3 regions of the Microbacterium protaetiae genome follow, and region 1 is predicted to be linked to each of the others. Evidence: predicted binding sites of a transcription regulator. Region 1 holds the regulator's gene; each other region holds the start of a gene.
What was found. The regulator LexA, encoded in region 1, represses DNA repair genes until DNA is damaged. The targets are predictions, from matches to a motif close to TCGAACANNTGTTCGA.

Region 1 (10,541 bases):
CAGCGCCGGCGTGCTCGTTGAGAACGCGTTGTTCGCGACCCTGGATGCCACGGTGCGCCGATCGCAGGCCTCCGACGGTCGCGTCTACACGCTCACCGATACGGTCGGGTTCGTGCGGAACCTGCCTCATCAGCTGGTTGAGGCGTTCCGCTCGACGCTCGAAGAGGTCGCCGATGCCGATGTCATCCTGCACGTCGTCGACGCGTCGCATCCTGACCCGGCTGCCCAGCTGGCGACAGTGCGCGATGTCATCGGAGATGTCGGCGGGCGTGACATCCCCGAGATCGTGGTGTTCAACAAGGCCGATCTCATCGACGACGACGCCCGCTTGCTGCTGCGCGGACTCGAGCCGCGGGCGCTGTTCGTCTCAAGCCGCACGGGAGCCGGCATCGATGAGCTGCGTGCCGCGGTCGAAGCGGCCCTGCCGTTGCCGGCCGCAGAGGTGACAGCGCTGGTGCCGTACGACCGCGGCGACCTCATCTCGGCCGCGCACGAGACCGGCATCATCCTCGAGCAGGCGCATGAGGAAGGCGGCACGTTCCTGCACGCGCGCGTGGGCGCGCATCTGGCCGCCCAGCTCGCCCCCTACCTCGTCTCCCGCTGACCCGCCCCTTCGCCGAGTTGTCCCCGCGTTGCCCGAGTTGTCCTCGGGTTGCCCGAGTTGTCCTCGGGTTGCGCGAGTTGTCCTCGGGTTGCGCGAGCTGACCTCGGGTTGCGTGAGTTGTCCTCGGGTTGCGTGAGTTGTCCTCGGGTTGCGTGAGTTGTCCTCGGGTTGCGTGAGTTGTCCTCGGGTTGCGCGACCTGTCCTCTGACGTGAGTGGACAACTCGGGCAACAAAGGGACAACTCGGGCAACAGAGGGACAACTCGGGCAACAGAGGGACAACTCGGGCAACCCGAGGGACAACTCGCGGGAGGAGGGGGATGAGAGGGGGAGGAGGGGGAGGAGGGGTCAGGAGAGGGGGAGCGGCGGGACGTCGGCCGGGGTGAAGCCGAACACCGCGCCGAGGAACGCCAGCTCGGTGCGCAGCACATCGATCACCGTCTCGGTACGGCGGAAGCCGTGCGCCTCGCCCTCATACAAGACCGAAGCGTGCGGGATGCCGCGCTCGGCCAGCGCCGCACGAATGGCCTCTGCCTGGCTCGGCGGCACGACTGCATCGTCGGCGCCCTGCAGCAGCAGCACCGGCACGCGAAACCGCTCGGGATGCGACAACGGCGAACGTTCCAGGTACACGTTCTCGGCCTCGGGCAGCGGCCCGATCAGCCCGTCGAGATAGCGCGACTCGAAATCATGCGTGTCGGTGGCCAGCGCCCGCGCATCCCCGACGCCGTAGCGGGAGATCCCCGCCGCGAACACGTCGGTGTTCACCAGGGCAGCCAGCACCGTCCAGCCGCCGGCCGACCCTCCCTCGATCGCCAGGCGCGCGGCATCCGCCCGCCCTTCGGCGGCCAGGCCCTCGGCGGCAGAGGCGACGTCGTCGACATCCACGATGCCCCACTGTCCGCGCAGCCGCTCGCGATACGCGCGACCGTACCCCGTCGACCCGCCGTAATTGACATCGAGCACCCCGATGCCGCGGCTGGTGAAGTAGGCGATCTTGGCGGATGCCGCAGGCGCCGTGTGCGAGGTGGGTCCGCCGTGCACGAACACGAGGTACGGCGGACGTTCGCCTGCGAGGCCGGTCGTATCCGGGTTGGTGGGCGGGTAGTCGAAGGCGTGCACCACGCCGTGCGGCCCGTCGAACGTCGCCTCGCGCGGTCGGGGCGTCCACTCCGCTCCCCACGCCACACCGCCGCCCGCAATGCGCTGTGCCACGCCGGGGTCGTCGATGTCGATGAGCCACACCGACGGCGGGCCCTTAACGCCCGCACCGGTCACCAGCACCTTCGACCCCTGCACGTCTTCGACGGAGGCGTTGGCGGTCACATCGACGAGAAGAGGGGATGCCGCACCCGTGGCCGCATCGATGACGACGAGTTCGTCACCCCCGTTCGTTCGCACGGCCACGATGCGTCCGCCTGCCACCGGCTGGAACCACCGGGTGCCCAGCACCCAGATCGGGCCGCCCGTGTCGGCGTCGGCGGGTGCGACCGGTCGCCGCTCAAGGTCTGCCGAGACCTGCACGCGCCAGAGGTTCCAGCGACCGTCGACGTCGTCGGCGTACAGCAGCGCGTCGGGATCGACCCAGACCGGCTGCACCGGCGAGCTGTCCCCGCCGGCCACGGTCACCGCGTCGGCCACGCCGGTCGGATCAAGCCGCCCCACCCGCAGCTGCGCGCTGTCCCACGGCATGTCGGGGTGGTCCCACGCTATCCACGCCAGCCGCAGCCCGTCGGCAGACAGTGCCGGATGCGCGACGAAGTCACTGCCGCGCGTCAGCGCGAGCACAGACCCGTCGCCGACAATCTCGACGATGTCATGGGTGACCGACCCGTCACGATGTGTCTCGCGCACCGCGAGCAGCCGCCCGTGCTGCCAGGTCAGACCGCCGTAGCGCTCGCCGCGATCGGGCTCGGTGAGCCGGCGAGGTGATCCGCCGAGCGCGTACTCCCATACGCACTGGTCGCTCTTCTCGACGAAGAACAGCCGCCCGTCGGGGCTTGCCGTCCACGCGCCGCCGCCGTACTCGTGCACCCGTGAGGCCACGTTCCAGGGCGCCGGCAGCAGAACCCCGTGGCGGCGCGACAGCACCGTCATCCGGCCACCCTCGGCCGGCACCGACTGCCCCCACCACACATCGTCGCCGACGAAGCGCGCGCCCTCCAGACGCGGGGCGGAAGACGCCGCCAATTCGGCGGTGATCGGTGACGGCCACGTGCCGTAGGGGAGCGCAGAAGACATGGTTCCACGCTAGTCTGCGGCATCCCGCTACAGGCCCTGAAACCGTCCCTCTGGCCATATACCTCTGTCGATATGGACCTCGCAACAGTGCGTCATACCGCGTGACGAGCGGGGCGGATGCCTCTACGGTGGACCCATCGTCGCCCGGGGTTCGCCCGGGCAGGAGCGACAGCCGAGCCCGGCACCCGCCCGCACACTCCGCGCACTCGTGCGCGGTCGCGGCCGCCTGGCCTTTCGCCCTTGCCCATCGAACAGGAAACCCCATGACCCTCGCCGACGATCTGCAGCGCACCTCGCCGATCGTGCCGTTCTCGTTCGAGGTGTACCCGCCTCGCACGCCGGCGTCGACGCTCGCGTTGCACGACACGCTCACGCGGCTGGCCGAGGCCGGGCCCCGGTTCATCTCCGTGACCTACGGCGCCGGTGGCTCGACCGGAGGTGCCTCGCTGGAGGTCCTGCGGTACTTGCGCACGCACACCGAGGTCGAGCCTCTGGCGCACCTGACGTGCGTGGGCAACACTTATACGGGAGCGGCCGGACTTATCCGGGAGTTCCTGGATGCCGGCATCCGGAGTTTTCTCGCCCTGCGTGGCGACCCGCCCGTCGGTGCCGAAGAGGGCGACAGTTTTCTCGGCGACCTGGAATCGGCCGCGCAGCTCGTGCAGCTCATCGATCGGGTGCAGGCCGAGCGCGCGCCATATGCCGAAGCCGGCATCAACGGTCTGCCTCGCGCGGCCCGGGTTGTTCCCGGTGAGCCTGTCGAGATCGCCGTGGCCGCCTTTCCGAACGGCCATCCGCGCTCACGCCACCCGCGCGAGCACATCGATGCGCTGCTGGCCAAGCAGGCGGCCGGCGCCACCTTCGCCATCACGCAGCTGTTCTTCCACGCCGACGATTACCTCGGCTTCGTCGATCGCTGTCGCGCCGCCGGCGTGACGATCCCCATCCTGCCCGGCATCATGCCCGTCACCTCGCCGGCGCGGCTGGCCCGCGTGCTGGCGCTGACCGGTCACGAGGTGCCCGCCGAGCTGTCCATCGATCTGCAGATCGAGCCCGATCCGGCACGGCAGCGGGCTATCGGTGTCGCCTACGCCGCCCGCCTGGCCGCCGAGGTCGTGGCCGGCGGCGCCCCCGGCGTGCACCTGTATGCATTCAACAGCCATGAAACCGTCCTCGCCGTCTTGAGCGAGGCCGGAATCCCGACCACCATCCAGAAGGAGACCGCACGATGACCGCATTCCCCGCCGGGACGATCCTCGGCTACCCCCGCATCGGCCGCCGCCGCGAGCTCAAGCGTGCCGTGGAGGCGCACTGGGCCGGCACCCTCGACGAAGCCGCGCTCGAGACGACGGCCGCTGATCTACGCAGGGCCACCCGCGAGCGTCTGGCCGAGCTTGGCCTCGGCAAGGACGACTCGTCGATCCCTGAGTCGTTCTCCTACTACGACCAGGTGCTCGACGCGGCGGTGGCTGTCGGGGCGTTGCCCGACCGCTTCGCCGACGTGCGCGAGAGCGACGGCTCGATCGGTCTGCGCGCGTACTTCGCCGCCGCGCGCGGCGACAGCGCGCACGCGCCGCTGGAGATGACGAAGTGGTTCGACACGAACTACCACTACCTCGTTCCCGAGATCGCCCCCGATACCGTGTTCGCGCGCTCGGGCGATCGGTTCGTGCGGCAGGTCGCCGAGGCGCGTGCCGAGGGATTCACCACGCGTCCTGTCGTGGTCGGCCCGGTCACGCTGCTCGCGCTGGCAAAGCCCGCCGAGGGCGCGCCCGACGGCTTCTCGCCGCTGGACCGTCTCGACGACCTGCTGCCGGTCTACGTCGAGCTGCTGAGCGCTCTGCGCGCCGCGGGGGCGGAGTGGGTGCAGCTGGACGAGCCCGCGCTGGTCAGCGAGACGCTCGATACGACCTCGGCTGACCTGGCGCGTGCCGCCGAGCGCGCGTATGCGGTACTCGGGGGTGCGACCGACCGCCCCCAGGTGCTGGTGGCGTCCGGGTATGCGCAGCTGTCGAACGAGAGCTGGCGTGCGCTGGCGGCGGCACCGATCGAGGCCATCGCCGTCGACCTCACCCGTGGCGGCGTGCCCGAACCGCTGCCGGGACTTCAGGCGAAGACGCTCGTGGGCGGTGTGATCGAGGGGCGCAACATCTGGCGCGGCGACCTCGAGCGCGCGTGGACGACGCTCGAGCGTCTGGGCGGTCTGGGGGCGGCAGGGGTCGCCGTGGGCACGTCGACGTCGCTGCAGCATGTTCCGCACGACGTGGCCGACGAGCCCGACCTCGACCCGCGTCTGGCGTCGTGGCTCGCATTCGCCGATCAGAAGGTGGATCAGGTTGCGATCCTCGCCCGGGGGCTTGTCACCGACCGTACGCAGATCGAGAACGAGCTGAACGCCGCCACGGCGGCACTGGCCGACCGCACCGCCGCCGACGGGGTGCGCGATGGAGCGGTGCGACCGCGCGCGGCCGCCCTCGACGCTACCGCGTTCACCCGCGGCCCGCAGGAGGAACGGGATGCCGCACAAGAGGCCCTGGGGCTGCCGCTGCTGCCGACCACCACGATCGGTTCGTTCCCGCAGACCGGCGAGATCCGTCGCGCCCGTGCCGCCCACGACCGCGGCGAGCTGTCCGCGGCCGATTACGAGGATGTGCTGCGTCTGGAGATCACCTCGGTGATCGGGCTTCAGGAGGAACTGGGGCTGGATGTCCTCGTGCACGGCGAGCCCGAGCGCAACGACATGGTGCAGTACTTCGCCGAGAACCTCGATGGGTTCGCGGTGACGCGCAACGGGTGGGTGCAGTCGTACGGGTCGCGTGCGACGCGTCCGTCGATCCTCTGGGGTGACGTGTCGCGACCGGCGCCGATCACTGTGCGTTGGTCGCAGTTCGCCCAGGACCTGAGCGAGAAGCCGGTCAAGGGCATGCTCACCGGCCCGGTCACCATCCTCGCCTGGTCGTTCGTGCGCGACGACCAGCCGCTGGCCACGACCGCCAACCAGGTCGCACTGGCCCTGCGCGATGAGATCGCCGACCTCGAGGCGGCGGGCATCCGCATCATCCAGGTCGACGAGCCGGCATTGCGCGAACTGCTGCCGCTGAAGAAGTCCGACCAGCCCGCGTATCTCGACTGGTCGGTCGCATCGTTCCGCCTGGCCACGGCGGGGGCGGATGCTGCGACCCAGGTGCACACGCATCTGTGTTACTCGGAGTTCGGCGTGGTCATCGACGCCATCTCGGCTCTGGATGCCGATGTCACCTCGATCGAGGCGGCCCGCAGCCGTGGCGAGGTCATCGCCGACATCGCCGAGTCGGGCTTCGCGCGGGGGATCGGGCCCGGCGTGTACGACATCCACTCTCCGCGTGTGCCGCAGGTCGATGAGATCGTCGATCTGCTCGAGCAGGCCGTCGCCGCACTCCCGGTGCGCCGGGTGTGGGTCAACCCCGACTGCGGTCTGAAGACGCGTGCCTACCCCGAGACGGTGGCGGCGCTGGGCAACCTCGTCGCCGCCGCCGAGCGAGTGCGTGAGGGGCGCCTCGTGCAGGTGTAATCGTGTGATCGACGCGAAGGGGCCCGGGCATTGTGCCCGGGCCCCTTCGCATGCCTGTCTCAGATGGCGCGCAGTACCGCCACGACCTTGCCCAGCACCACGGCGTCGTCGCCGAGGATCGGCTCGAAAGCCGAGTTGCGGGGGAGGAGCCAGGTGTGCCCATCGCGCTGCCGGAAGGTCTTCACCGTCGCCTCGCCATCGAGCATCGCGGCGACGATGTCGCCGTTCTCTGCCGTGTTCTGCGAGCGGACGACGACCCAGTCGCCCGAGCAGATGGCCGCGTCGATCATCGACTCGCCCTGCACCTTGAGCATGAAGAGGTCACCCTTGCCCACGAGTTGACGCGGCAGGGGGAAGATCTCTTCGATCTGCTGCTCGGCGGTGATCGGCACGCCCGCCGCGATCTGGCCCACCAGAGGCACCAGCGCCGCGTCGCCGACGGCGGGAACGGTGTCGGCGGGGTTCTCGGTCGACGCGCCGGGAAGGTCGATGAGGATCTCCATCGCGCGCGTCTTCCCCGCGTCGCGGCGCAGGTAACCGCTCAACTCGAGTTGGTTGAGCTGGTGGGTCACGCTCGACAGCGACTTCAGCCCGACCGCATCGCCGATCTCACGCATGCTCGGCGGATACCCATGCCGGGTGATGGAGCGCTGGATCACCTCGAGAATGGCCATCTGCTTGTCGCTCAGGCTCTTGCGCCGCCGCGTCTGCCGCCGTGGCTTGTTCTCGCGTGACGCCACCGCCGCGGCGTCCTGAGATGCATCGCCCATGTCAATTCCCGTCCCGCCGCTCGCGCAGCTTCTTCGAATGTCGGAGGTCGGTGATGAGGTGTCCTCATCGAAACGGTATCCCGTTCCGGACCCGGATCGTCGTCAGCACGCGGGCGTGTCGCCTTCGAGTCGATTCGGAACCGGATGCCACTTGACAGTCTATAACATCGAATGTACATTCGGAACAGAGATTCGGTACGGGGGTTCCCGGCCGAACCCTCGCACCGAATCTCTCCACAGCATCAGGAGGAGTCATGGTCACCATCGCCCCGACGGCACCGACCGCCACTCGACTGCGGGTCACACGCCGCGGCCGTCGCGTTCTCGCCGCACTCGTCGCCCTCCCGGTCGCGGCCGCCATCGCGGCGGCGGCGATCAGCTCGGGGTCGGCTTTGGCCTCTCGCGACGCGGGTGCCCCGTCGGGCACGTTCACGACCGTGACGGTGTCGGCGGGCGATTCGCTGTGGGGCATCGCCCAGCGCATCGCCCCTGAGGCAGACCCGCGCGACGTGGTCGATGCGATAGTGCGGTTGAACGCACTCGACGGTGTGTCGATCACCCCAGGCGAGCAGTTGTCCGTTCCGCAGGAATACGCGCCCGCGCGGTGATGGTGCCATCCGGCTCTACGATGGAGCGGTGAGCCCTCGATTAGAAGACTTGCCCCTTCGAGACGATCTGCGTGGCATGAGCCCCTACGGCGCGCCGCAGGCGCGTGTGCCGGTGGCGCTGAACGTGAACGAGAACACGCATCCGGTTCCCAAAGAGGTCGCCGACGACATCCTCGATGCCGTGGCGCTCGCGCTGCGGGATGTGAACCGCTATCCCGACCGCGAGTTCACCCAGCTGCGCGAGGCGTTCGCCGAATACTTGGGGCATGGGTTGACCCGCGAGCAGCTGTGGGCCGCCAACGGGTCGAATGAGGTTCTGCAGCAGGTTCTGCAGGCCTTCGCGGGACCGGGCCGCACGGTCTTCGGCTTCGCGCCGACGTACTCGATGTACCCGCTGCTGGCCCGCGGCATCGGCAGCCGGTGGGTGGCGGGGGAGCGCGGCGTCGATTTCACACTCGATGCCGACTCGGCCGCTGCGCAGGTGGCCGAGGCGCACCCCGACGTGGTGTTGCTGTGCTCACCGAACAATCCGACCGGCACCCCGATGCCCATCGACGTGATCGAGCGCGTGTACGAGTCCACCGACGGCATCGTTGTGGTCGACGAGGCGTACTGGGAGTTCGCGCCGCGCGACGAGCGCTCGGCACTGACGCTGTTGCCTGGCCGAGAGCGGTTGGTCGTCTCGCGCACGATGAGCAAGGCGTTCGCCTTCGCCGGGGCGCGCGTGGGCTATCTGGCGGCCGATCCGACCGTCGCCGACGCACTGCGCTTGGTCCGGCTGCCGTATCACCTCAGCGCGCTGACACAGGCGGCGGCAGTGGCGGCGCTGGCGCACGCGCCGACGATGCTCGCCACGGTCGATGACATCGTCGCCCAGCGCGACCGCATCTCGGCGACCCTCGAGGCGCTGGGCTACAAACCGTTCGAGTCATGGACGAACTTCGTGCTCTTCGGAGGTGTCGAAGACCCGGCTGCCACCTGGCAGGGGCTCTACGAGCGCGGCGTGCTGGTGCGCGACGTCGGCCTGCCGCGCACGCTGCGGGTCAGTGCCGGAACCGAGGAGGAGACCAGCGCGTTCCTGGACGCATTGGCCTCGATAGACTCGGCCTCATGAGCAGCGCCCACCCTCGCACCGCATCGCACACCCGCAGTACGAGTGAATCGACGGTCGAGCTGCAGCTCGACCTCGACGGCACCGGAGCCGGCAGCATCGACACCAGCGTGCCGTTCTTCGACCATCTGCTCACGGCGTTCGCCAAGCACTCGCTGACAGACCTGACCGTGCGCGCCTCGGGCGACACCGACATCGACGTGCACCACACCGTCGAAGATGTCTCTATCGTGCTGGGCCAGGCCATCGGCGAGGCGCTCGGCGACAAGAGCGGTATCTCCCGCTTCGGCGACGCCCTCGTTCCGCTCGACGAGGCTCTGGCCCAAGCTGTCGTCGACATCAGCGGGCGTCCCTTCCTGGTCCACGACGGTGAACCTGCCGGTTTCGAGCTGCACCTCATCGGTGGCCATTTCACGGGTTCGCTCGTGCGGCACTCCTTCGAGGCGATCACTTTCCACGCCGCCCTGACCACGCACGTGCGCGTGCTGTCCGGTCGTGATCCGCATCACATCGCCGAGGCGGAGTTCAAGGCGTTCGCCCGCGCGTTCCGGCAGGCCAAGGCGCTCGATCCTCAGGTACGCGGCATCCCCAGTACGAAGGGCGCGTTGTGAGCGACAGGCCGCTGGTTGCCGTCCTCGACTACGGATCGGGCAATGTCCACTCGGCGGTGAAAGCCCTCGAGACCGCCGGTGCCGACGCGCGACTGACAGCCGACCGGCACCTCGTGCAAGATGCCGACGGCCTGGTCGTCCCCGGGGTGGGGGCCTTCGCCGCGGTGATGGACGCCCTGCGCGCTATCCGCGGCGATGAACTCATCGACCGGCGGCTGGCCGGTGGCCGGCCGGTGTTGGGCATCTGCGTCGGGATGCAGGTGCTGTTCGGGCGCGGGGTCGAGCGTGGGGTCGACACCGAGGGGCTCGGGGAGTGGCCGGGTGTGGTCACCGAGCTCGACGCGCCGCTGCTGCCGCACATGGGCTGGAACACCGTGCGACCGGATGCCGGCAGCCGCCTTTTCGCGGGCATCGAGAACGAGCGCTTCTATTTCGTGCACTCATATGGCGCTTCCGCATGGAACCTGCAGACGCAGCCGCCGTTCCCCGCGCCCGTGCTGACGTGGTGCGATTACGGCGCGACGCCGTTCCTGGCGGCCGTCGAGAACGGGCCGCTTGCCGCGACGCAGTTCCACCCCGAGAAATCGGGTGAGGCCGGCATCCGGCTTCTCACGAATTGGATCGACGGCCTGGCCCGGGCTACTGTGTGACCTCGTGCCCAGTGATTTTGCCGCCACACCCGAACTGATCCTCCTCCCCGCCGTCGACGTGGCAGACGGCAAGGCCGTCCGCCTCACCCAGGGCGAAGCGGGAAGTGAGACCGACTACGGTGACCCCGTCGACGCCGCGCTGGCCTGGGCACACCAGGGGGCGAAGTGGGTGCACCTGGTCGACCTCGATGCCGCATTCGGTCGTGGCAGCAACGCGGGAGTCCTGCGCAAGGTGATCCGTCAGCTCAAGGGCGTGCAGGTCGAGCTGTCCGGCGGCATCCGCGACGACGCGTCGCTCGAGGCCGCCCTCGAGTCCGGCGCCGCCCGGATCAATCTCGGAACCGCTGCTCTGGAGAACCCGGAGTGGGCGGCCGATGTGATCGGCCGCTACGGCGAC
Region 2 (10,541 bases), 1.5 Mb from region 1:
GACCTGGAACTTTGAGAAGTTCTTGGTCAGTCCTTCGGGCGAGGTGCATCGGTTCCGCCCCCGCACCGTGCCGGATGACCCCACTGTGATCGCGGCGATCGAACAGAGCCTGCCGGGCGCCGGCGGCGACGCGGTGTGAGGCCGGCGGCGCGGCGTGAGGCCGGCGGTGCGGCCTGAAGCCATCGCCATCGCTTGACGCCGAGGGCGAGAGCCCTGATCAGCGCGGGTCGACGCGCAAGGTCGTCAGCGCTGGGGCGTCCGCCCGTTCATCGCTCGTCGGCGCGGTCGGTCGCGGCAGAGCCGGCGTATTCGTCATCGGTGATGTGTTCCTTCCACACCGTTGTCGTGGCCGGGTCGTCGCCGGCTTCGAGCATCGCGATGTGCTCCATGAAGCAGTCCGGTGCGGCGGCGTGCCAGTGATCTTCGCCGGATGGTGTGTACAGCGTCTGCCCGGGGTGCACTTCGATGACCGTTCCGTCGCGCTGCCCGACCCGAGCCACGCCCTGTGTGACGCGCAAATACTGCCCGCGGGCATGGGAGTGCCACGCGGTGCGCGCGCCCGGGGCGAAGTGCACCGTGGCGACGGTCATCCGCTGGTCGGCCTCGTTCGGGGTGGCGATCGTGTCCACCCACACGTCGCCGGCGAAATGTTCCGGAGGGTTCTTGCTGGTTGGGGTCTGCGGTTCGATGTTCATCTGGTTTCTCCTCTGCGAGCTGTCGGCGGCGGCTTCGCGCGGCCGGTGACGGGGTTGCGGCATCCAGCCCGGAAGGTTCCTACCGGTCTGCAGGGGCGTTCTGCGGACGGGGCGCAGACGACGCGGTGGTGGCGGCCCAGCTGGCGAGCATGCGCAATGCGTCAGCAGACGGGGAGCCGGGCGCGGCCGTATACGTGGACATGCTCAGACCCGGGTCGGCCGGCAGCTCGAACGCCTCGTAGGTGAGTTCGACCTCGCCCACCACCGGATGGTGCAGGCGTTTGACCCCGGTTCGGTGGTAACGCACGTCGTGGGCCGCCCACAGGGTGCGGAACCGCTCAGATCGGGTCGACAGCTCGCCCACGAGCTCGGTGAGCCGCTTGTCGTACGGGTTGCGGCCGGCTTCACCACGCATCGTTGCCACCAGCTCCTGCGTGTTCTTGTCCCAATCGACATAGAAGTCTCGGGCCGCCGGATCGAGGAACGCGAACCGCGCGCTGTTGTGTGCGGGGTGGGCGAACAGCGGCGCATACAGGGCACGGCCAAGCTGGTTGGCGGCGACGTAGTCGAAGTAGTTGTTGCGGATCATCGCCGGCGCATCGGTGATCGCATTGAGCAGACGCAGGATGCTGGGCCGCAGGCCGTCGGCGCGCTTGCGCGCCCTTGTCGCAGTGGGCGACGCGTTCGCGGTGTGGGCGAGGTCGAACAGGTGTGCGGTCTCGGCGTCGTCGAGCTGCAGGGCTCGGGCGAGCGATCCGAGAACGCTGTCGGACGCGCCGGCGAGGTTGCCGCGCTCAAGGCGGGTGTAGTAGTCGACGCTGACTCCGGAGAGCATGGCGACCTCTTCGCGGCGCAGGCCGGGAACGCGCCGGTTGCCGCCATACGCGGGCAGACCCGCCTGGTCGGGCGTAAGGCGGTCCCTGCGCGTGGAGAGGAACTCGCGCACCTCACTGCGGTGGTCCATGACCTTGACGGTACCCGCCCGGTCCGCACTGCGGGAGGGCCTGCCAGTACCGGTCACGGCCGTCACTGGTCGGCGCCACGGGGTGACCCAGACGAGAAGAGCGGCTCAGGAGTGGCGGCCTCCGATCGGGCATGCGGTGTCTGGGTAAGATACGTCACGGGCATCCGCAGGTCGCGGTCGAAAGGCACTGGTAGCGCTGTGATTGTCGTCGAAGTGATCGGTGCCGTCGTGGGTGTCGCCGCGATCGCCTACCTCATCATCGCCATGATCTGGCCGGAGCGTCTCTAGTGGAGTGGCTGTTCGCCGTTGCCGCACTACTGACACTGGCACTCGTGCTCGGCGTGTTCTATCGCCCGCTCGGTGACTACATGGCGTGGGTATATACGACGGCGAAGGACTGGCGGGTCGAGCGGGTGCTGTACCGGCTGGCCGGAGTGGACGCCCGCGTGCAGCAGTCATGGAAGGAATACCTGCGCGCTCTGCTGGCCTTCTCTGCCGTCGGGCTCGTGCTTCTCTTCCTGCTCGAAGTGCTCCAGCCGATGCTGCCGTTCTCGCTGGGGCATCCTCCGCTGAGCCTTGACCTCGCATTCAACACCGCGGCGTCGTTCGTCGCGAACACCAACTGGCAGGCTTACGCCCCGGAACAGACGGTGGGCTTCGCGGTGCAGATGCTCGGCCTGAGTGTGCAGATGTTCGTGTCTGCCGCCGCAGGTATGGCGGTGGCGATCGCGCTTGTCCGCGGCATGGCCAGCCGCAGAACCGGAACCCTCGGCAACTTCTGGGTGGATCTGGTGCGCACCACGTTGCGCATCCTCTTGCCGTTGAGCATCATCGCCGCACTCGTCTTCATCGTCGGCGGCGTGGTTCAGAACTTCTCCGGCTTCACGTCTGTGGCCACGGTCAGTGGCGGCATCCAATCGATCCCCGGCGGCCCGGTCGCGTCCCAAGAGGCGATCAAGATGCTCGGCACCAACGGTGGCGGGTTCTTCAACGCCAATTCAGCCCATCCGTTCGAGAACCCGACGGCGTGGACCAACATCTTCCAGGTGTTCCTGTTGCTGTTGATTCCGTTCGCTCTGCCGCGCACGTTCGCCACGATGGTCGATGACCAGCGCATGGGGTACGTGCTTCTGGCCACGATGTCGATTCTGTTCGTGTCTGTTTTCGTTGCCCTCACTGCATTCGAACTGGCCGGTGCCGGCGCGGCACCCACCCTTGCCGGCGCTGCAATGGAAGGCAAAGAGCAGCGATTCGGCATTCTCGGGTCCACACTCTTCGGGGCTGCCACCACCGGAACGTCGGGCGGCGCGGCCAACTCCCTCCACAGTTCGTATACCGCCCTGGGGGGCATGGTGCTCATGCTCAACATGATGATCGGCGAGGTGTCGCCGGGCGGGGTGGGCGCCGGACTCTACGCGATCCTCGTGCTGATAGTGCTCGCGACCTTCCTGACCGGCCTGCATCTGGGCCGCGCGCCGGTGTTCCTCGGCAAGCGGCTCGGAACGCAGCAGATAAAGATCGTGAGCGTGTTCATTCTGGTGATGCCGGCGTTGGCTCTCGGCGGCGCAACACTGACGCTTGCCATCCCCCCGATCCGCGCTCAAATGCTCGCCGGTCTCGGCCACACGGGGCCGCACGGTGTGTCCGAGATCGTCTATGCGTTCGTCTCTGCCGCGATCAACAACGGTTCCGCCTTCGCGGGACTGGATGCGAACACCCCGTGGCTCAACGTCACGCTCGGCATCATCATCCTGCTGGGCCGCTTCATCCCCATAACGCTGGTCTTGGCGCTGGCTGGAACGTTCGCCGTGCAGGAGCGTGCTCTCACCACCGTCGGTGAGTTGCCCCTGCGGCATCCGCAGTTCGTCGCCTTCCTGATCGCCGTCATCGCCCTCATGGCGTTGCCGATGTTCGTGCCGTATCTGCTCGTGGGCCCGCTCGCCGAGGGGCTGGGCTGATGGTCACGCGCACACCCGAGGAGGGTCTTCAGTCCAGACGGTGCCGTATCGCCGTCGGAATCCTGCTCGATGCACTGCGGCGGATGAACCCCCGGACGCTGTGGACGAACCCGGTGCTGCTGCTCACCTGGTGCGGAGGCGCGCTTGCCACCCTGGTCGCGATCGTCGAGCCGTTCGCGGGGGGCGCGCTCGCGTCTGGAGGAACCACACTGCCACCCGGTTTCTCGTGGTCGATCGCCGTCTGGGTGTGGCTGACCCTGTTCACCGCGAATCTCGCCGAAGCGCTCGCCGAAGGCCGCGGCCGTTCACAGACCGCGGGGCTGCGCTCCACCCAGGCGGCGGTCATGACGCACCGCGTCGTGGGGTACGACGCGAAGAGAGACCCGGCGGCATGGCGCGCTGAGGTCGTCGATGTGAACTCGAACGAGTTGGTACCCGGCGACATCGTCGTGCTGAACGAGGGCGATCCGGTGCCCCTCGACGGCGAAGTCGTGTGGGGCGTCGCATCGGTGGACGAATCGGCGATCACGGGCGACGCAGGACCGGTGATCCGCGCCCTCGGTGGCGACCGGTCCGCTGTCTCCGCCGGCACCAGCGTCGTCTCCGACCGCCTCATCGTTCGCGTCAGGGAACGGCACGGTCAGTCCGCGGTCGACCGGATGATCCGGCTTGCCGAAGGAGCCCGAAGGCAGAAGTCACCGAACGAGCTTGCGCTGAGCGCACTGATAGCTTCGCTCTCACTGTCGTTCATCATCCTGGTCCTCACGCTCAACACGATCGTCTCGCCGGTCGCACCCGCGGTGTCCATCCCCGTCCTGGTGGCGCTGGTGGTGTGCCTCATCCCGACCGAGGTGGCTGCGCTGTTGTCCGTGACCGGAATCGCGGCGATGAGTCGGCTTCTTCAGCGGAATGTGCTCGTCTCTTCCGCGCATTCGCTGGAGACCGCTGCAGACATCACGACAGTGATGCTGGACAAGACGGGGACGATCACGCGCGGAGACAGGCGCGCCACTCGCCTGATCCCCCTACAGGGGTGCGATGACGACGATCTTCTGGTCGCCGCGTTCCTGTCATCGGTCGACGACCCTACGCCCGAGGGTGACTCCATCGTCCGACTGGCGCGTGCCGGTGGCCACCCTGCTGTCGCCGAAGACGTGCCCGACGGAAACCCTGTGCCCTTCAGTGCGCACACCAGAATGTCGGGGCGCGATCTTCGCGACGGTACGCGGGTGCGCAAGGGGGCAGAGTCCGCCGTGCTCGCTTGGCTCAAGCACGGCGGAACCCAGCAGAGACGTGAGGTGGTCGACGACGTACACCGCAAGACCACCGCGATCGCGCAGACGGGCGGTACTCCGTTGCTCGTCGCCGTGCAGCAGCCGAATATGCCCGGGCGCGTGCTCGGCGTCGTGGACCTTCGCGACAGCGTCAAGCCCGAGCTTCCCGCGCGGACGGCACGACTGCGGGCGCTCGGCGTCCGCAGCCTCATGGTCACCGGTGACAATCCGGTCACCGCCGAAATGATCGCCTCCGAAGCCGGCATCGACGACTTCCTGGGCGATGCGACCCCTGCCGACAAGCTCGCGCGAATCACCCGCGAGCAAGAGGCCGGCAACTTCGTGGCGATGAGTGGCGACGGCACGAATGATGCGCCGGCCCTCGCGCAGGCCGACATCGGCGTTGCCATGAACTCCGCAACGGCGGCGGCGAAGGGCGCGGCCAACATGATCGTGCTCGACGACGATCCGAGTCGGCTTGTCGAGATCATTGAGACCGGGCGTCGGCAGATGGCGACCCGCGGCGCCCTGATCACATTCAACATTGCGAACGACGTCGTCAGGTACGCCACGATGTTCCCCGCTCTGTTCGTGGGGACCTTCCCCGGGCTTGCGAAACTGAATGTTCTGGGCATGCACTCGCCGGCATCGGCGATTCTGTCGACGCTGATCTTCAGCGTCGTCGTCATGGGCATCCTGATCCCACTCGCGATGGCAGGCGTTCCCTACCGGATGGCCGACCTCGGCCGCGCACTGACGCGCAATCTGCTTTACTACGGCGTCGGTGGAGTCGTCATCGCCGCAGCAGGTATCAAACTGATCGACCTCGTCGTCGGACTCGTCCCCGGATACTGAACCCGGACTCTCCACGCTCCACGTCACGAAAGGATGCCACGCATGAGCTCCGCTCTCCGCGCAGGTCGCACGCTGCTGGCGGCCGTCGTCATCATGATCGCCCTCACGGTCGTGCTCGGTGTGGTGTACCCGCTCGTGATCACCGGGATCGGGCAGCTTGCCTTTCCTTGGCAGGCGAACGGATCCGTGCTCCACGACAAGCAGGGGGCGGCAGTCGGCTCGGCGCTGCTCGGGCAATCCTTCGTGGATGCCGATGGTGATCCGCTTCCGCGCTACTTCCAGTCGCGCCCGTCGGAGGCCGCCGACGGATACGCGGGCACGAGCTCGGGGGGATCCAACCTTGGTCCGGAGAGCGCGACGCTCATCGCAGAGATCCGGCAGCGCACCACGCAGATCGCGACTTTCAATGGGGTACCGGAATCCGAGGTTCCCGCTGACGCCGTGACGGCATCCGCTTCAGGTCTGGATCCTGACATCAGTCCGGCGTATGCGCAGATCCAGGTCGCCCGTGTCGCCCGTGCCCGCGGCATTCCGGTCGCCGAGGTCGCGGCGCTCGTGCGCAGGTACACGCAAGGTCTGGATGCCGCTCCCCTCGGCGAGGGCACGGTCAATGTCGTGGAACTCAACCTCGCACTCGACGAGCGCTGATTGATGTCTGTCGCCGATGAGATCGAGCGGCTGCGTACTGAACCGGGGGATGGCGAGATAGCGATCGGCGGGGCCACGCTCGCGGCGCAGGCGGTCGAAGCCGATCTCATCGACGAGTATCGGATGACGTTCCACCCGGTGGCCGTCGGCGGCGGCATCCCGTACTTTGCGCAAGGTCGGGACCGCCTCGATCTCGTACACCTCGCGACCCGCACCTTCGCTTCCGGCATCGTGTCGGTGCGCAATGGCGTCGAACAAGAGCGAAGATATCAACGATAGTAGGTGCCACTTCCTCCACAGTCGGGTCAGCGGTGATCCTATCCACAGATTCGCGGAATAGCGGGGAGATTACTGTCTTTTATAGGCGAACATAGGTACTATTGAAGTATGAGAGATCCTCTGGCTGGACTTGAAGACGCCGTCGCGGCGCTGCGACGAGCGTGGGCGGGGGATGCCGTGGGTGTGGCGCCGGCGCAGGAACTCGATCGGCAGACGCTGGTGGCCGTGACCGAGGCACTGGGCGCCGTCGATCGTCGGCTCGGCACGGTGTGCGCACAGGTCGCCGAGGCCATGGATCGCCAGTCCCGGCCCGAGCTGGGCGCTGATTCTCTTGCAAAAGAGCATGGATACCGCAACGCCGGGTCGATGATCGCCGCGACGATGGGCATCGGCTCAGGCGAGGCGAGTCGGCTCGTCGGCGTCGGCAAGGCGATAGCGCCCCGGCTCGCCCTGACCGGCGAGGAGCTTCCGGCCAAGCATGCCCGTGTCGCTGCGGCGATGGAGGAAGGTACGCTCACCCGGTCCGCTGCTGCCCTGATCATCGGGATGCTCGACCGCGTGGCCGTGCGCACCAATCTCGAGGATCGCGATGCGGCCGAGGCCGCACTGACGACGGCGGCGCCGGGTCTCACCTTTGACCAGCTGCGCAAGCTCGTCGCCCAGGCCGAGGCTTATCTGGATCAAGACGGCCGTGCGCCCACTGAGAACGAGCGCCGGGGCGAGCGTTATCTGCGCATGTTCGAGCGCGACGACTTCCTGATCATCGATGCGAAGATCCCCGTGGTGGCAGGGGCGCCGGTGAAGGCGGCGATCCAGGGCTACGTCTCCGCGGCGTTCCGTGAGGCGAAAGACGATGTGATCGCCGGCGACGACGAGCAGATCCGTCCGAGCGTGCCGCAGCTGCAGGCCGATGCCCTCGTGCAACTGGCCGAGCACGCCCTCGGGTGCGCGCAGAAGGGCGTTCCGCTGGGTGGAGTCTCGGTTGTGGTGCGTCTGGACTATGACACGCTCACCGAGGGCACCGGCCTCGCCACCATCGACGGCATCGATAGGCCGATTTCGGCCGCCGCGGCGCGTCATCTGGCAGCCAGTGCCGGAATCATCCCCGCCGTGCTGAACGATAAGAGCGAGATCATGAATTGGGGCCGTGAGAAGCGTCTCTTCACGCTGGCTCAGCGCATCGCGCTCGCCGAACGAGACGGCGGATGCGCCATGTGCAATCTGCCGCCCTGGATGACCAAGGCACATCACCTGAACTGGTGGGTGCACGACCACGGAGAGACGAACCTCGACGAGGGTGTGCTGCTCTGCGAACCCTGTCACCATCGCGTCCACGACAACGGGTGGGAGGTGCGCATCGAGGGGACCGGTCGCAAAGCCCGGGTCTGGTTCATTCCGCCGGCCCGTGTCGACCCGACGCGTACACCCCGGCTGGGCGGTCGCGCGCGCTTCGACTACGCGGCGTGATGGCGGCGCCGTCGCTGCTCGCAGATCTCACCCCCGCGTATGGGGTGGACGACACCGCGGGGTGATGCGGCGGCGGCCGCAGCATCCATAGCCTCCTCAGGACCGACCCGAGGAGGACCTCTATGGCTATTGTGCAAGCGCCCCCGATCCGCGATGCGTCACCGGTGCGCGCGCAGCGCGACACCGCCGTCGACCTGGTGCGCGCGCTGTGCGTGGCCACCGTGGTGGTGCTGCACGCCCTCATGGTCGGGGTCACGATCACGCCCACCGGGCCCGTTTTCGAGAACGCCGCTGAAGGCACCGCGTGGCTCATGCCGCTGACCTGGGTTGCGCAGATCATGCCGGTGTTCTTCGTCGTCGGCGGATTCGCCGGTGCTGTCGCCTACCGCCGGCTTCGTGGCTCCGGCGGCACGGCCGTGGCCTTCGTCTCCGCGCGCATCCATCGCCTTCTCGTACCCGCGGTGGTGTCGATCGGCGCCGTGGGCATCGGTCTCGCTATGCTCACGGTGTTCGGCGTGCCGGGCGAGATAGTGCAGGTCGCCGGGTTCCGCTACAGCCAGCCGCTGTGGTTCCTCGGTGTGTTCCTGCTCTGTCAGGCACTGTTGCCGGCGCTGCTTGCCGCCCACGAGCGCGCAACGCTGCGCAGCATCCTTGTCCTCGTCGGTGCGGCGGTCGCGGTCGATGTCATTCGTGCCGCGACCGGCGCCGCCGCCATCGGCTTTCTCAACCTCGCATTCGTGTGGCTGGCGTTGCAGCAACTCGGCTTCTTCCTCGCTGACGGCCGCATCGACGCCCTGCGCCGCCGCACCCGCACACTCGTGGTGGCGACGTCGATCGCGACTCTGGCGCTGGCCTTCGTCGTGGGGGTCTTCTCGCCCGACCTGCTCGAGAACCTCAATCCCCCCACGGCGGCGCTTCTGCTGGTCGGCGCCGCGCAGACGGCTTTGTTCTCGCTGGTGCGCGAGCCTCTCACACGCTTCAGTCGTCGCCCCCGCGTCGCGACCTTCACCCGATTCGTCACCGCGCGCACGATGACCATCTACCTGTGGCACATGCCGGTGCTGCTGACGATGGCCGGGCTCACCGCGCTCGCTGCGATCAGCTTCGGGATGCCGCTGCCCGAGCCTTCGAGCACCGCGTGGTGGATCACGCGACCACTGTGGATCGGTGTAGCCGCGATCCTGGTCGCCGCGACCGCGTGGTCCCTCGCGGGATTCGAACGACGACGGATGCCGCAGCCCACGACATCGAACCGTCGAGTGTGGCAGGCGGTGCTGCTCGGCCTGGTCGCCGTCGTGCTCCTGCTTGCCGCCGGGACGACGGTCATCACTGCGGCCGTGGCGATTACCCTCATCACGTGTGCGCTCCGGCTCGCGGGCAGAGACCGGCGTGCAGGCGCGTCGGCCGTGGGCCGGTGATCTGCTGCTCGAACTCGCCGTCGCGGCGGCGTGGTGCGCCGTGGGCGCAACGGCCTACTGGGTGCAGACGGTTCGGGGCCGGCGCACGGGGCGCGGAGCCTATGCGGCGTAGCGGGGTCCGGGTTCCATCGGTTCCTGCACACCGGTGGGTCGATGGCCAGTTATACACAGATTGACCCACGGCCCGCCGTAATCACGCGACGAGTGGCCAATATCTTAGGTATGCCCGAGCCGACTGAACCTCCGTCGATCGATGGAGCCTCCCGCATCCACCTACCACTGATCAACGATCGCGAACGAGGTGAAGTCGTGCGTGTCCTCAATCAGATGGAGAAGCAACTTCCCGAGGTGGGAGTCACGGTCACCCCGTTCGTGGCCTCGGAGTGGGTGAACCGTTGTCCGCCGGGTCGAGAGACGTTCTTCCTCGCGGAGATGGTCACCGAGACGTTGCTCGACAGTGAGGTAGACGCGCTCCGTCCCGAATCGATCGTCGAATTCGTGATGCTTGGGGCAACCCCATTGATCATCGAGACCATGGCGCTGCAGATCGCCTTCGGACAGAAAATCGCCGAGCGCGAGTCGAAGAGGATGGCGCGCGGGATGCCCAGTCCTCTTTTCGAGGGCGATGAGCAGCGGCGTCCATCTGTCCATCGCTGTGCACACGCGATGGTCGTCCTGCGTCGGGTGGCCGCCTTCTATCCTGGCAAGTTGGGGGCGGGTGTTCTGTGCGTCATCGCGTGGCTCGCGTGGGCGCGCGGACGGCGTGCTCTCGCGGTCGCCTACCTCGACGAGGCACGGCGGCTCGATCCCGAGTATGTCCTCGCCAGGCGCTTGTCCGGACTCGTGACGACGAAACTTCCCGAGTGGCTTCCAACGGAGATAGAATCATGTTGATTACGTATAAGCAACATGGAGCCAAGATGGCAGCGAAGACCGTCGGCATTGCCGTCTCAGATGACCTCCGCCCGGCGCTCGACGAAGTC
Region 3 (10,541 bases), 120 kb from region 1:
ACCGAGCAGCGAATTGATCACGATGCCGCCCAAGACGGCGCCGAGCACGTTGTTGCCGCCGCCTGAGCCGGCCGGCGCGCCGCCGAACAGTCCGCCGGCGGTGCCGCCGAAGCCGCCCACGTCGGTCTGCGCCAACTGCAGGGCCTGGCCGGCCAGTTGATCGGCGCGCTGTGCGTGTTGAAGGGCCTGATCGGGGGCCGTGGACTGCAGCTGCTGCGCCTGGGCCAGTTCGGCGCCGGCCTGCGCGAGACGGGTGCGGGCGTCGGTGCCCACCCCGCCGCGCCGCGCGGTGACGTAGTCCTCGGCGGCCGAGACCTGAGCCTGTGCCTGCATCATCGTCTGGCCGAGCAGCTGCTGCGCCCGCTGCGCGAGGGTGGCGGCATCCCTGGCTCCCTGCAGCACCTGGTCGATCTGCGTGTTGACGGCCTCGAGTGCCTTGAGGGCGGCCAGCGGATGCTGCTGCGCGGCCGTCATGTCGGCCTTGGCCGCGTCGACCTGAGTGCGGGTGGCGGCGACGGCGGCTGCCACCTGCCCGTTCGGGTCGGGGATCGCCGATGCCGAGGCGATATCGCCTTCGAGATCGACGATCATCGCCGCGACGCTCTTCTGGCCGGTGGCAAGATCGGCGCCCAGCTTTCCGATGGCATTTTCGAGCAGTTGCGCCTGGTCGACAGCCTGCTCGGCGGCGCGGATCGCCACCGCCGCCTGCCCGCCGTTGCCCGCGTCGAGCTGCTGCTGGGCAGTGGTGAGCTGCTCGTCGGCGAAAGCGAGTCGCTGTTGCGCCTGCGCCGGGTTGTCGGCGACCGGTGCCAGCGCCTCGGGAGCATACGACGTCGACAGCTGCGCGAGTGTGGCCGATGCGGCATCCAACGCCGCTCCCACCTTCGTGCGCTCGGCTTTCGTCTTCTGCAGCGCCTCGGGGGCGTTCTGTTCGAGCTTGCGCAACTCGTCGAACGCGGCGGCCTTCTCGTCGAGCACCTGATTCGCGTGCTCGCAGAGCTGCACGATCTGGGTGTTCCAGGCGCGCTTCTCTTGCTCGGTGTCTTCCTGCGCGTCGTCGAGCTTCTGCTTGAGCGCGAAGGCCTGGTCGAGGTCTGTCTTGGCCTGCTGCAGCGCCGCATGGAACTCGGTGGTGGCGTCGTCGCCGAACTGGGCGGCGGCAAATCCCAGCTCCTGCTCGCTGGTGCGCACCGCATCGTCGGTCTGCACGAGAGCCGAACCCGCGCGCCGGGCGAGCTCTTCGACGCTGAGCTTCTGCAGGGCCGGTCCGGTGGCGGTCTTCGCCTTCTTGCGCCGCGAGCGCACGATCAGCCAGATCACGAGCACGATGACGGCGATGATCACCACGGCGATGATGATGCCGATGATCGCCCCGCCGCCGCTGGAGGGTGCCCCGCCGGAGCCACCACCGGCGGCGTCTTTCAAACCGTCGACGGCCGCGCCAACGGCGCCCGCCCAGTCGCCGGAGGCCAGGGTGGGCTGGATGCGCTCCTGCTCGATGCGCGTCAACGCGTCGCTGGAGACAGGACCGGCGGAGTCGCCGGAGAGATAGAACTGCCGCGAGTCCACAGCCACGGCGAGCAGGTACTGGTTCGGGCCGAGTCCGTTGCGCTCTGCCGTCGTGTTCGCCCAGTCTTCGGCTGCAGAGGGGCCGGTGAATGTGGAGACGTAGACCGTCCACAGGTTCATGTCGGTGTCGTCGGCGAAACGTTGTGCCGCCTGCTCGGCATCGGCCAACTCCGACGAACTGAGTATGCCGACGTCGTCGAGAACGTAGTCCTGACCGAGCGTGACCGGGTCGGTGGCCGAGGCGGCCGCCGCCGGCGCGAGAACCAGAGCGGCGCACGCCGCGACGACGGCGATGAGGCGACGAAGGTGCATCCGTGGTCCCTTCCCCTGAGACGCTCTACTGATGGTGAGTCTATTCAGACAGAGGCATACGACGGTAGGGGGCGGGTCGTTGCCGGCGATACGGAGTCGCAGCGTTTAGGCTTTCGGGTTCGGGAGGGCGACATGGACGACCGTTACGGAGCCGACGTGCTCGCGTCGGGATGGCGCACGCAGTTCCACCGCGAACTGGAGCGGGTGCCCGCCGATCGCGACGTGGTCGTCGAAGTCGCCGACGACGGGTACTGCGGAGCGGTGGTCTCGGTCTCGGGTGGGCTCGTGGAGCTCGAGGACCGGCGCGGCAAGCGCCGGATGTTCCCGCTTGGCCCGGGGTATCTCGTCGACGGCGAAGCGGTGATCCTCGTCGCACCGACGCCGAAAGCACCCGGCGGGCTGAAGCGCACGGCATCGGGCTCATTCGCCGCTTCCGACCAGCGCGCCCGCATCGCGCGCGCGTCGCGGATCTTCGTGGAGGGACGGCACGACGCCGAGCTCGTCGAGAAGGTCTGGGGCGCCGACCTGCGCGCCGAAGGCGTGGTGGTCGAGTACCTGCAGGGCGTGGACCTGTTGGATGCCGCGCTGCGCGACGATCCGCCCTCGGCGTCGCGGCGCTACGGCGTGCTGGTGGACCACCTGGTACCCGGATCGAAAGAAGCGCGCATCGCCGAGGCCGTCGAGCGCGGCCCGCACGGCGCGCATGTGCGCATCGTCGGGCATCCGTTCATCGATGTGTGGCAGTGCGTGCGGCCTGCGGCGCTGGGGATCACGGCGTGGCCGGTGATCGGGCGCGAAGTGGAGTGGAAGGTCGGGATCTGCCGGGCTTTCGGCTGGCCCGCCGACGAGCAGGCCGACATCGCACGTGCGTGGCAGCACATCCTCTCGCGCGTGCACAGCTACCGCGACCTCGAACCGGCGCTGCTGGGACGCGTCGAAGAGCTCATCGACTTCGTCACCGTCGATGATTGACCCCGCCTACGCTGGAGGGGTGCACGATCCCGATCCCGCTCACCGCAAGCAGACCGTCTCGTTCGTGCGCCGCAGCGGACGCATGAGCGAGGGCCAGGAACGCGCCTGGGCCGAACTCTCGCCCCATTACCTGCTCGATGTGCCGCGAGAGATCTCCACCACGAGCGTGGCCCGCGACGCGCTCATCGATCCTGTGGCGGTGTGGGGCCGGTCGGCGCCGCTGATCGTGGAGATCGGATCGGGCCAGGGGCACGCGGTCGTGCACGCGGCATCCACGCGTCCCGAAATCGACTTCTTGGCGGTGGAGGTCTTCAAGGCGGGCCTGGCCCGCACGATGAAAGACGCCGACGCCGCCGGGGCGCGCAATCTGCGCCTCGTCGAGGCGAACGCCCCCGAGGTACTGGCGCATCTGCTGCCTGCGGCATCCGTCGATGAGATCTGGGTGTTCTTTCCCGACCCGTGGCACAAGAAGCGTCATACCAAGCGGCGACTGATAGCTCCGGAGTTCGCGGCGCTCGCCGCCCGGGCACTCACCCCCGGCGGGCTGCTGCGCCTGGCCACCGACTGGGAGGATTACGCCCTACAGATGGTCGAGGTGATGGATGCCGCTCCCGGCTTCCGCCGGGCGTTCGAGGGGGAGTGGGCGCCTCGGTACGAGGGTCGCGTGATGACCGCGTTCGAGCGCAAAGGACTGGCGGTCGGCCGCGATATCCGCGACCTGGTGTACGAGCGGGTGTGAGCGTCGGGCACGGGTGCAGCGCCCTGATAGTCTTGATCGGCACGCCTCCGTAGCTCAGGGGATAGAGCGTTGGTTTCCGGTACCAAAGGTCGCAGGTTCGATTCCTGTCGGGGGCACCATCCGTGAAAGGCCAGTCCGCAAGGGCCGGCCTTTCACATCTCCCGGATCTGTCTGGCCGAGTCCTGGTGGACGGACTTCCCGTCACCTCTCCTCGCGTGACATGCGGATGGTCGCCCACTTTCGCGCCCACTCGGCGAACCACTGATCGACGACTGTCGCGCCAGAACGCTCACTGAACGAGCCAAGCCGCTCTGTGGCATCCCGAAACTGCGCCAGGATGGGGCGGTGACCGTTCCCGTTCCTGCACCCAAGTTCGGGGTGCTGCGCAGCTGGAAGACCGCGCCGTACCTGGTCGGGGCGGGCCTGGCGATGATGGGCGACAACATCGAGCACGTCATCACCTACCTGGTGCTGTGGAACACCTTCCATTCACCGGTGCTGGTGGGTTTTCAGCTGGTCAGCCACTGGCTGCCGTTTCTGCTGCTGTCGGTGTATGCCGGGGCGCTGGCCGAGCGGTTCGACTGTCGCCGGATCATCCAGATCGCGCAGGGTCTGTTCATGTTCGTGTCACTGTGCTGGGGCGTCCTCTTCCTGACCGGCACCCTGCAGCTGTGGCAAGCGTGCGTGCTGCTGGTGCTGCACGGGCTGGCGGGATGCCTGTGGGGACCGGCCGAGCAGATGATGCTCTACGATTTCGCGGGGCGCGAGCAGCTGCCCAGCGCGGTGCGAATGAATGCGACCTTTCGCAGCCTCGGTGTGCTGTTCGGGCCGGTCGTCGGCTCGGCGCTGCTCTTGCTGTTCGGCGCGACCGGCGGCATCTTCGCGAACATCGTGTTCTATCTGCCCCTGACGCTGTTCTTGACCCGCACGAGCTTCACCGGGCACAGCCGCGAGGGCCGGATGATGGCAAAGCGGGTGTCGCTGTGGCAGTCGTTCCGTGTGCTGGGCACCGTGCGCCGTGACCGGGTGATCATGGGGATGCTGGTGCTCGCCGCCCTCGCATCGGTATCGATCGGCGCCGTGCTGCAAACGGCGATGCCGGCGTTCGGAACGGCGCTGACGCCGCCGGGTGTCGACGGTGAGCTCGTGTACGGCGCGCTGCTTTTCGCGCTCGGCATCGGAGGTGTGGCCGGCGGGTTCTTTCTCGAAGCGAGCGGATGGTTCAAGCCGACCGTGCGCACGGCGGTGATCAGCTCGATCACGTTCGGTGCGTTCGCGATGATCTTCGCCTTCACCGGCTTGCTGTGGGTGGCGGTGGTCGCGCTCGTGCTGACCGGCTTCTCGCAGATCACGGCGACCTCGACCGGCCAGGCGATCGTGCAGCTCGAGGCACCGCCGGGCCAGCGCGGCCGGGTGCTGGGGGCCTACAGCATGTTCGGCCCTGGCATGCAGACCTTCAGCGGCGTGACGGTGGGGGTGCTGGGAAGCCTCCTGGGCATTCCCATCACGGTGATCATCGGGGGAGCCGTGCTGATGGCCGGTGCGGTGCTCACCGGCCTGTACATGCGACGGGCGCCCCGTCGCGCCGCCCTGTGACGGCGCGACGGAATGCCGCCCTGTGACGGCGCGACTGATTCTCAGCCGCGCAGCGGCCGCAGTGCGGCATCCAGCGCGACGATCTCGTCGAACTGCGTGCGCAGCACGCGCTCATTGCTCTCGCGCGGCTGGAACTCGCCGTCGTCGTCGAGCTGCTGCGCCGCCCAAGCGAGCTCGACGTTGGCACCCGTGGGCACCAACCCCAAGGCCTGCTGCACCGGGCGCAGCGCAACGACGCCGCGGGTGCCGCCCGAGATGCCGCCGTAGCTGACGGTGCCCACCGGCTTGCGCCGCCACTCCTGGTGCAGATAGTCGAGAGCGTTCTTCAGGCCCGGCGCATAGCTGTAGTTGTATTCGGGCTGTACGAACACGAAAGCATCGGCGGCGTCCACGCGCTCGCTCCATGCTTTCGTGTGGTCTTTCGTGTACTGACGCAGCCGGGGATGGTTCGGCTCGTCCATCAGCGGCAGGTCTATCTCTTTGAGGTCGGCGAAGTCGATGTCGAAGCGGCCGTCGGATTCGGCTACGCCGCGCACCCACTGGGCGATCGGCAGGCCGATGCGGCCCTCGCGGATGCTGGCGACGATGATCATGAGGCGTGTCATTCAGATTCCCTTTCCGGCATCCATTCAACGCCGCAGCGCCACAGGCGAATTCCCGGTGCGCGTGAGAAGTCGTCGTATGACGCTGTGGGGCGTTCAGCGGTGCCGCAGGCGCGGACGTTCGGACCGGTCGCCGTTCTGGGCACCTGTTCCGGGCCGGGGAGGATGTCGCGGACCGCTGGCATTCTGAGGACGGTGGCCGCTCGGGCGGGCGTCTGCCGGGTGGATGGCCGATGAGATCATCGAGACTGACGCCAGAATACCATCGGCATGGTGGCCGGGTTACTACGTGCCGGATATCGCTTCGCACCAGTTAAAAAAGCGGATGGCAAGACCTTGCATAGCGTAGAGATATTCGATAGTATGTGGGTATTGGTTCATTCGGAAGGGGGCCCACGGTGTCAGTGTTGATGGATGTGTCTCCGGTGCTCTCAGAGGTGGATGAGCTGGTCGACGAGCTGGTGGCGTCGCGGTCGCTGGCAGCGCGCGCGTTCGCGGCCGAGATGTTCTTCTTCTCCCGGGTCGCAGATCTGATCCAGCGGCGTGAGGCCGAGCGCGCGGCCCGATTGGGCAACGGATCGGTGATGTCTGCCTCGCAGTTGGCGATGCGGGAGTTGTTCGCCGAGATCGCGGCGGGGCTGCACCTGAGCGAGTGGCAGGTGGCGCGGAAGGTGTCGCAGGCTGCGATGCTGACCGGGGTGTTCTATGAGACGTTGTGCGATGCGAGCTGCGGCGAGTTCTCGGGGGAGCACGCGGTGCTGATCGCCGAGGCCGGCATGGAGATCTCCGATGACGGAGTACGGGCGCGGTTTGAAGCCGTCGCGCGGGATATGGCCCGGGAGATGACTCCGGCCCAGCTGAAGGCGGCGCTGTCGGGTCTGGTCGTGCGCTTGGATCCGGAAGGCACCGCCACCCGTGTGCGAGAGGCCGTGGCCCGGCGCAAGGTTTCGGTGCGCGAGCTGGAACCGGGCCTTACCCGGGTGACCGCAGATGTCCCCACCGTGCAGGGCATGGGCGCGGTGGCGAGGCTGCGGAAGGCCGCGACCGCGCTGTTCGAGATGAACGCGACCGAGAAGAAGGAGTCCGAGGCTGCGGCGGCACATGCCGATGCCGATGCCGATGCCGATGCCGATGCCGATGCCGATGCCGATGCCGCTGCCGGCACCGGCCCCGACGCTGGCATCGACGCCGCTGGTGCCCCCGACGCCGGCACCGACGACGCTGGCATCGACGCCGCTGCCGGCACCGATGGGGCGGCCGAGCCGGTGTTCGATGAGCGGACGGTGACCCAGATCATGGCGGACATGTTCTGCGACCTGCTGCTTGCCGCGCCGTTCACCGGGCATGGGGCCACTGACGAGGCCCGTGACGGCCTCTCCGCGATCCATGCCGACGTGCAGGTCACGGTCCCGGCACCCGTGATCACCGGAACCCAGGTCGGGGGAGCGGTCGTCGACGGTGTCGGCCCGATCGACGATGACACCGCACGGCGGCTGGCCGGCGGTGCGGTGATGTGGACGCGGGTGTTCACCGACCCGGCCACCGGGATTCCCGTCTGTGTGGACCGATACCGACCCTCGAAGAAGCAGAAGCGGTTCCTGCAGGTCAGAGACCAGCAGTGCCGGTTCCCCGGGTGCCGCAGGCCCGCGCGCAGATGCGACATCGACCATACGATCCCGCACGCGGCGGGCGGTCCGACGTGCCTGTGCAATCTTGAGCACTTCTGCCAACGCCATCACACGGTCAAACACGAGACCGCGTGGGAGGTCGAGCAACTCGCCGGCGGCGTTCTGATCTTCACCGCCCCCACCGGACGCACTCACGTGTCCCGGCCACCGGGCACCGTCAGATTCGATCCCGTCGCGCTGATCGATCCCGACCCCCACACCCGACACGCGATCGCCGCGCAGTACGCACGCGACCCCGCACCCTTCTGAACCGTTCCGGACCCGCTGAAGCCTGCTGAGCCCTGCTGATCCGACGGGCAGCGGTGGAGCTTCCGCGCCCCGCCGCCATTCTCAGCGGGCGCGCGGCGGCCCACCCGTAGAATTGTCGGTCTATGGATCCTGAAGCCCTCTCCGCAGCCCTGCTCAACGTCGTCCGCCCGCTCGCGGAGGCGCGACGAGCCGGATCCACCGAGGGACTCGTCCCCAGCGACCTGCCTCTGGAGCGCCCGAAGAACCGCGATCACGGCGATTGGGCATCCAACGCCGCTCTCAAACTGGCGAAGAAGGTCGGTGCGAACCCGCGCGAGTTCGCCGCTGAGATCGCCGACAAGCTCGGAGAGGTCGCCGGTATCGCCTCTGTGGAGGTGGCCGGCCCCGGCTTCATCAATGTGCGGTTGGATGCCGCAGCCGCCGGATCTCTCGCCAAGACCATCGTCGAGGCCGGTGCAGCCTTCGGCACCAACGAATCGCAGCGCGGAAACACCATCAACCTGGAGTTCGTCAGCGCGAACCCGACCGGCCCGCTGCACATCGGGCATACCCGCTGGGCGGCGCTGGGCGACTCGATCGCCCGCTTGCTGCTGGCCAGCGGGGCGACGCTGGTGCGTGAGTTCTACATCAACGACGCGGGTGCGCAGATGGATCGCTTCGCCCGTTCGGTGCTGGCGGCAGCACAGGGCGAGCCGACGCCCGAAGACGGCTATGCCGGTGCCTACATCGGCGACCTCGCCCGCCGCGTGCTCGAGGTGCGGCCCGACCTTCTCGAGCTTCCGGCCGAACAGCAGCTGACGATAGCGCGCGACCGTGCGTATGCGTTCCAGCTCGGTGAGTTGCAGGCGTCGTTGGAGGCCTTCAACGTGCACTTCGACGTGTGGTTCAGCGAACGGATGCTCAAGGAGCACGTCGACGGCAGGCCGAGCCTCGTCGATGAGGCAGTGGACCGCCTGCGTCAGCAGGGGCACGTGTTCGAGGCCGATGACGCCGTGTGGGTGCGCACGACCGACTTCGGCGACGACAAAGACCGCGTCATCCGCCGCTCCAACGGCGAGTACACGTACTTCGCATCAGACGCCGCGTACTACCTGAACAAGGGCGACCGCGGCTTCGCCCACAAGATCTACCTGCTCGGCGCTGACCACCACGGGTACGTGCACCGACTGAAAGCCATCGCGGGTGCTGCGGGGGAAGACCCGGAGAAAGACATCGAGGTGCTCATCGGGCAGCTCGTGTCGGTCAACGGCGCCAGGCTCTCCAAGCGCGCCGGCAACATCATCGAGATGGATGACCTGCGCGAGTGGCTGGGCACCGATGCGCTGCGGTACTCACTGGGTCGCTATCCGGCCGACTCGCCGCTGACCCTCGACCCCGAACTGCTGCGCAAGCGCACGAACGACAACCCCGTCTTCTACGTGCAGTACGCGCATGCCCGCACGCACAACGTGAGTCGCAACGCCGACGATGCCGGAGTGGACCGCAGCGCGTTCGCCCCCGAGACGCTGACACACCCCACCGAGGCAGCCCTGCTGGGGGTGCTGCAGGAGTTCCCGCGGATCGTGGCGTTCGCCGCCGAGGTGCGCGAGCCGCACCGGGTGGCACGGTATCTCGAAGAGCTCGCCGGTCTGTTTCACCGCTGGTACGACAACTGCCGGGTCATCCCGCTGGGAGATGCACCGATCGAAGACGTGCACCACACCCGTCGGTGGCTCAACGACGCCACCGGCCAGGTTCTGCGCAACGGCCTGGACCTGCTGGGAGTGAGTGCGCCCGAGCGTATGTGAGGATCCATGGCCGACCGCCCCGCACTGCCACCGGACGAGCCGACGGAGCCCATCGAGGTTCCGCCGAAGCCGCCGCTGCCGAGCGCGGGGCGGGCGGCCCCGGCTGTTGAGCCGGAGGCGACCACGTTGCCGTTGCCGGTGGTGGATGCCGCGGCCCAGGCCTATCCGCAGGCCGCGTATCCGCAGCAGTATCCGCAGCCGGCGTACCCGCAGACCGCGGTCGCACCGCAGGCGTATCCGCAGACCGCGGTCGCACCGCAGGCTGCGGCATCCCTCCCCGCGCCCAAGAAGAAGCGTCGCGGGGTGGTCGCCCTGGTCACGACGGTGATCATCGTCGTGGTGCTGGCCGGGGCCGGTGTGGTCAGTTGGTTCGCCGGCAACGCGTGGGCCAAAGACAAGGTGATCGCCGAGGTGACACAGCAGACCCGCACCGCCCTCGACCTCGATGCCGACCAGAAAGTCGACGTGCAGGTGGCCGAGCCGATGCTGCCGCAGCTGCTGGCGGGCACCCTCTCGACGCTGAGCATCACGGTCCCCGATGCGCCGCTGGCAGGCACCACGGGCTCTCTCACCGTGCACGCGACTGACGTCTCGACCGACGGCGGCGCACTCGGCAGCGCCGAGGCCACCGTCACCCTCACACCCGATGCGATCACGAAGCTCATCGGCACCTTCGACGACACCGTCGCGGGATCGTTGAAGGTCGACGGATCCAACGTCACCGTCGACCTCAACCCTTCGCAGTTCCTGTCGGGCATCTCGTTCGCCCTCACGCTCACACCCAGCGCCCATGACGGCGCGCTCGTGCTCACCCCGGTGAAGTTCACGGTGGGCGGGGCGAGCATGGACGCCGACACCATCCGCGCCCGGTTCGGCACGCTCGCCGAGGGCATTCTCGCCGACCGCACCGTGTGCGTGGCCGACCAGTTCCCGAAAGGTCTGACGCTGTCGAAGATCACGGTGGGCTCCGACGCCGTCGACGCGTCGTTCACCGTCGACCCACGCACACTCTCGGACCCCTCGTTAC

Region 2: ET475_RS06300 (HNH endonuclease signature motif containing protein) is a predicted target of LexA. The motif match lies at 6,759-6,774, and genes of this name have one in related genera.
Region 3: ET475_RS12450 (HNH endonuclease signature motif containing protein) is a predicted target of LexA. The motif match lies at 6,134-6,149, and genes of this name have one in related genera.

What each region holds. Positions count from the first base shown of each region.
Region 1 is NZ_CP035494.1:2,810,896-2,821,436, forward strand. It holds gene hflX (GTPase HflX) at 1-604, shown strand, start outside; gene ET475_RS13000 (dipeptidyl-peptidase 5) at 952-2,844, opposite strand; gene ET475_RS13005 (methylenetetrahydrofolate reductase) at 3,108-4,076, shown strand; gene metE (5-methyltetrahydropteroyltriglutamate--homocysteine S-methyltransferase) at 4,073-6,394, shown strand; gene lexA (transcriptional repressor LexA) at 6,454-7,164, opposite strand; gene ET475_RS13020 (LysM peptidoglycan-binding domain-containing protein) at 7,419-7,772, shown strand; gene ET475_RS13025 (histidinol-phosphate transaminase) at 7,849-8,886, shown strand; gene hisB (imidazoleglycerol-phosphate dehydratase HisB) at 8,883-9,494, shown strand; gene hisH (imidazole glycerol phosphate synthase subunit HisH) at 9,491-10,144, shown strand; gene priA (bifunctional 1-(5-phosphoribosyl)-5-((5-phosphoribosylamino)methylideneamino)imidazole-4-carboxamide isomerase/phosphoribosylanthranilate isomerase PriA) at 10,149-10,541, shown strand, end outside.
Region 2 is NZ_CP035494.1:1,347,479-1,358,019, reverse strand. It holds gene ET475_RS06340 (glutathione peroxidase) at 1-139, shown strand, start outside; gene ET475_RS06335 ((R)-mandelonitrile lyase) at 267-695, opposite strand; gene ET475_RS06330 (helix-turn-helix transcriptional regulator) at 775-1,659, opposite strand; gene ET475_RS17810 (potassium-transporting ATPase subunit F) at 1,858-1,947, shown strand; gene kdpA (potassium-transporting ATPase subunit KdpA) at 1,947-3,617, shown strand; gene kdpB (potassium-transporting ATPase subunit KdpB) at 3,617-5,746, shown strand; gene kdpC (potassium-transporting ATPase subunit KdpC) at 5,789-6,394, shown strand; gene ET475_RS06305 (dihydrofolate reductase family protein) at 6,398-6,673, shown strand; gene ET475_RS06300 (HNH endonuclease signature motif containing protein) at 6,782-8,140, shown strand; gene ET475_RS06295 (acyltransferase family protein) at 8,263-9,558, shown strand; gene ET475_RS06290 (DUF4192 family protein) at 9,868-10,452, shown strand; gene ET475_RS06285 (ribbon-helix-helix domain-containing protein) at 10,479-10,541, shown strand, end outside.
Region 3 is NZ_CP035494.1:2,686,637-2,697,177, forward strand. It holds gene ET475_RS18270 (TPM domain-containing protein) at 1-1,881, opposite strand, end outside; gene ET475_RS12425 (DUF3097 domain-containing protein) at 2,014-2,853, shown strand; gene trmB (tRNA (guanosine(46)-N7)-methyltransferase TrmB) at 2,846-3,592, shown strand; tRNA gene ET475_RS12435 (tRNA-Arg) at 3,636-3,711, shown strand; gene ET475_RS12440 (MFS transporter) at 3,938-5,188, shown strand; gene ET475_RS12445 (NADPH-dependent FMN reductase) at 5,230-5,793, opposite strand; gene ET475_RS12450 (HNH endonuclease signature motif containing protein) at 6,189-7,727, shown strand; gene argS (arginine--tRNA ligase) at 7,850-9,514, shown strand; gene ET475_RS12460 (LmeA family phospholipid-binding protein) at 9,521-10,541, shown strand, end outside.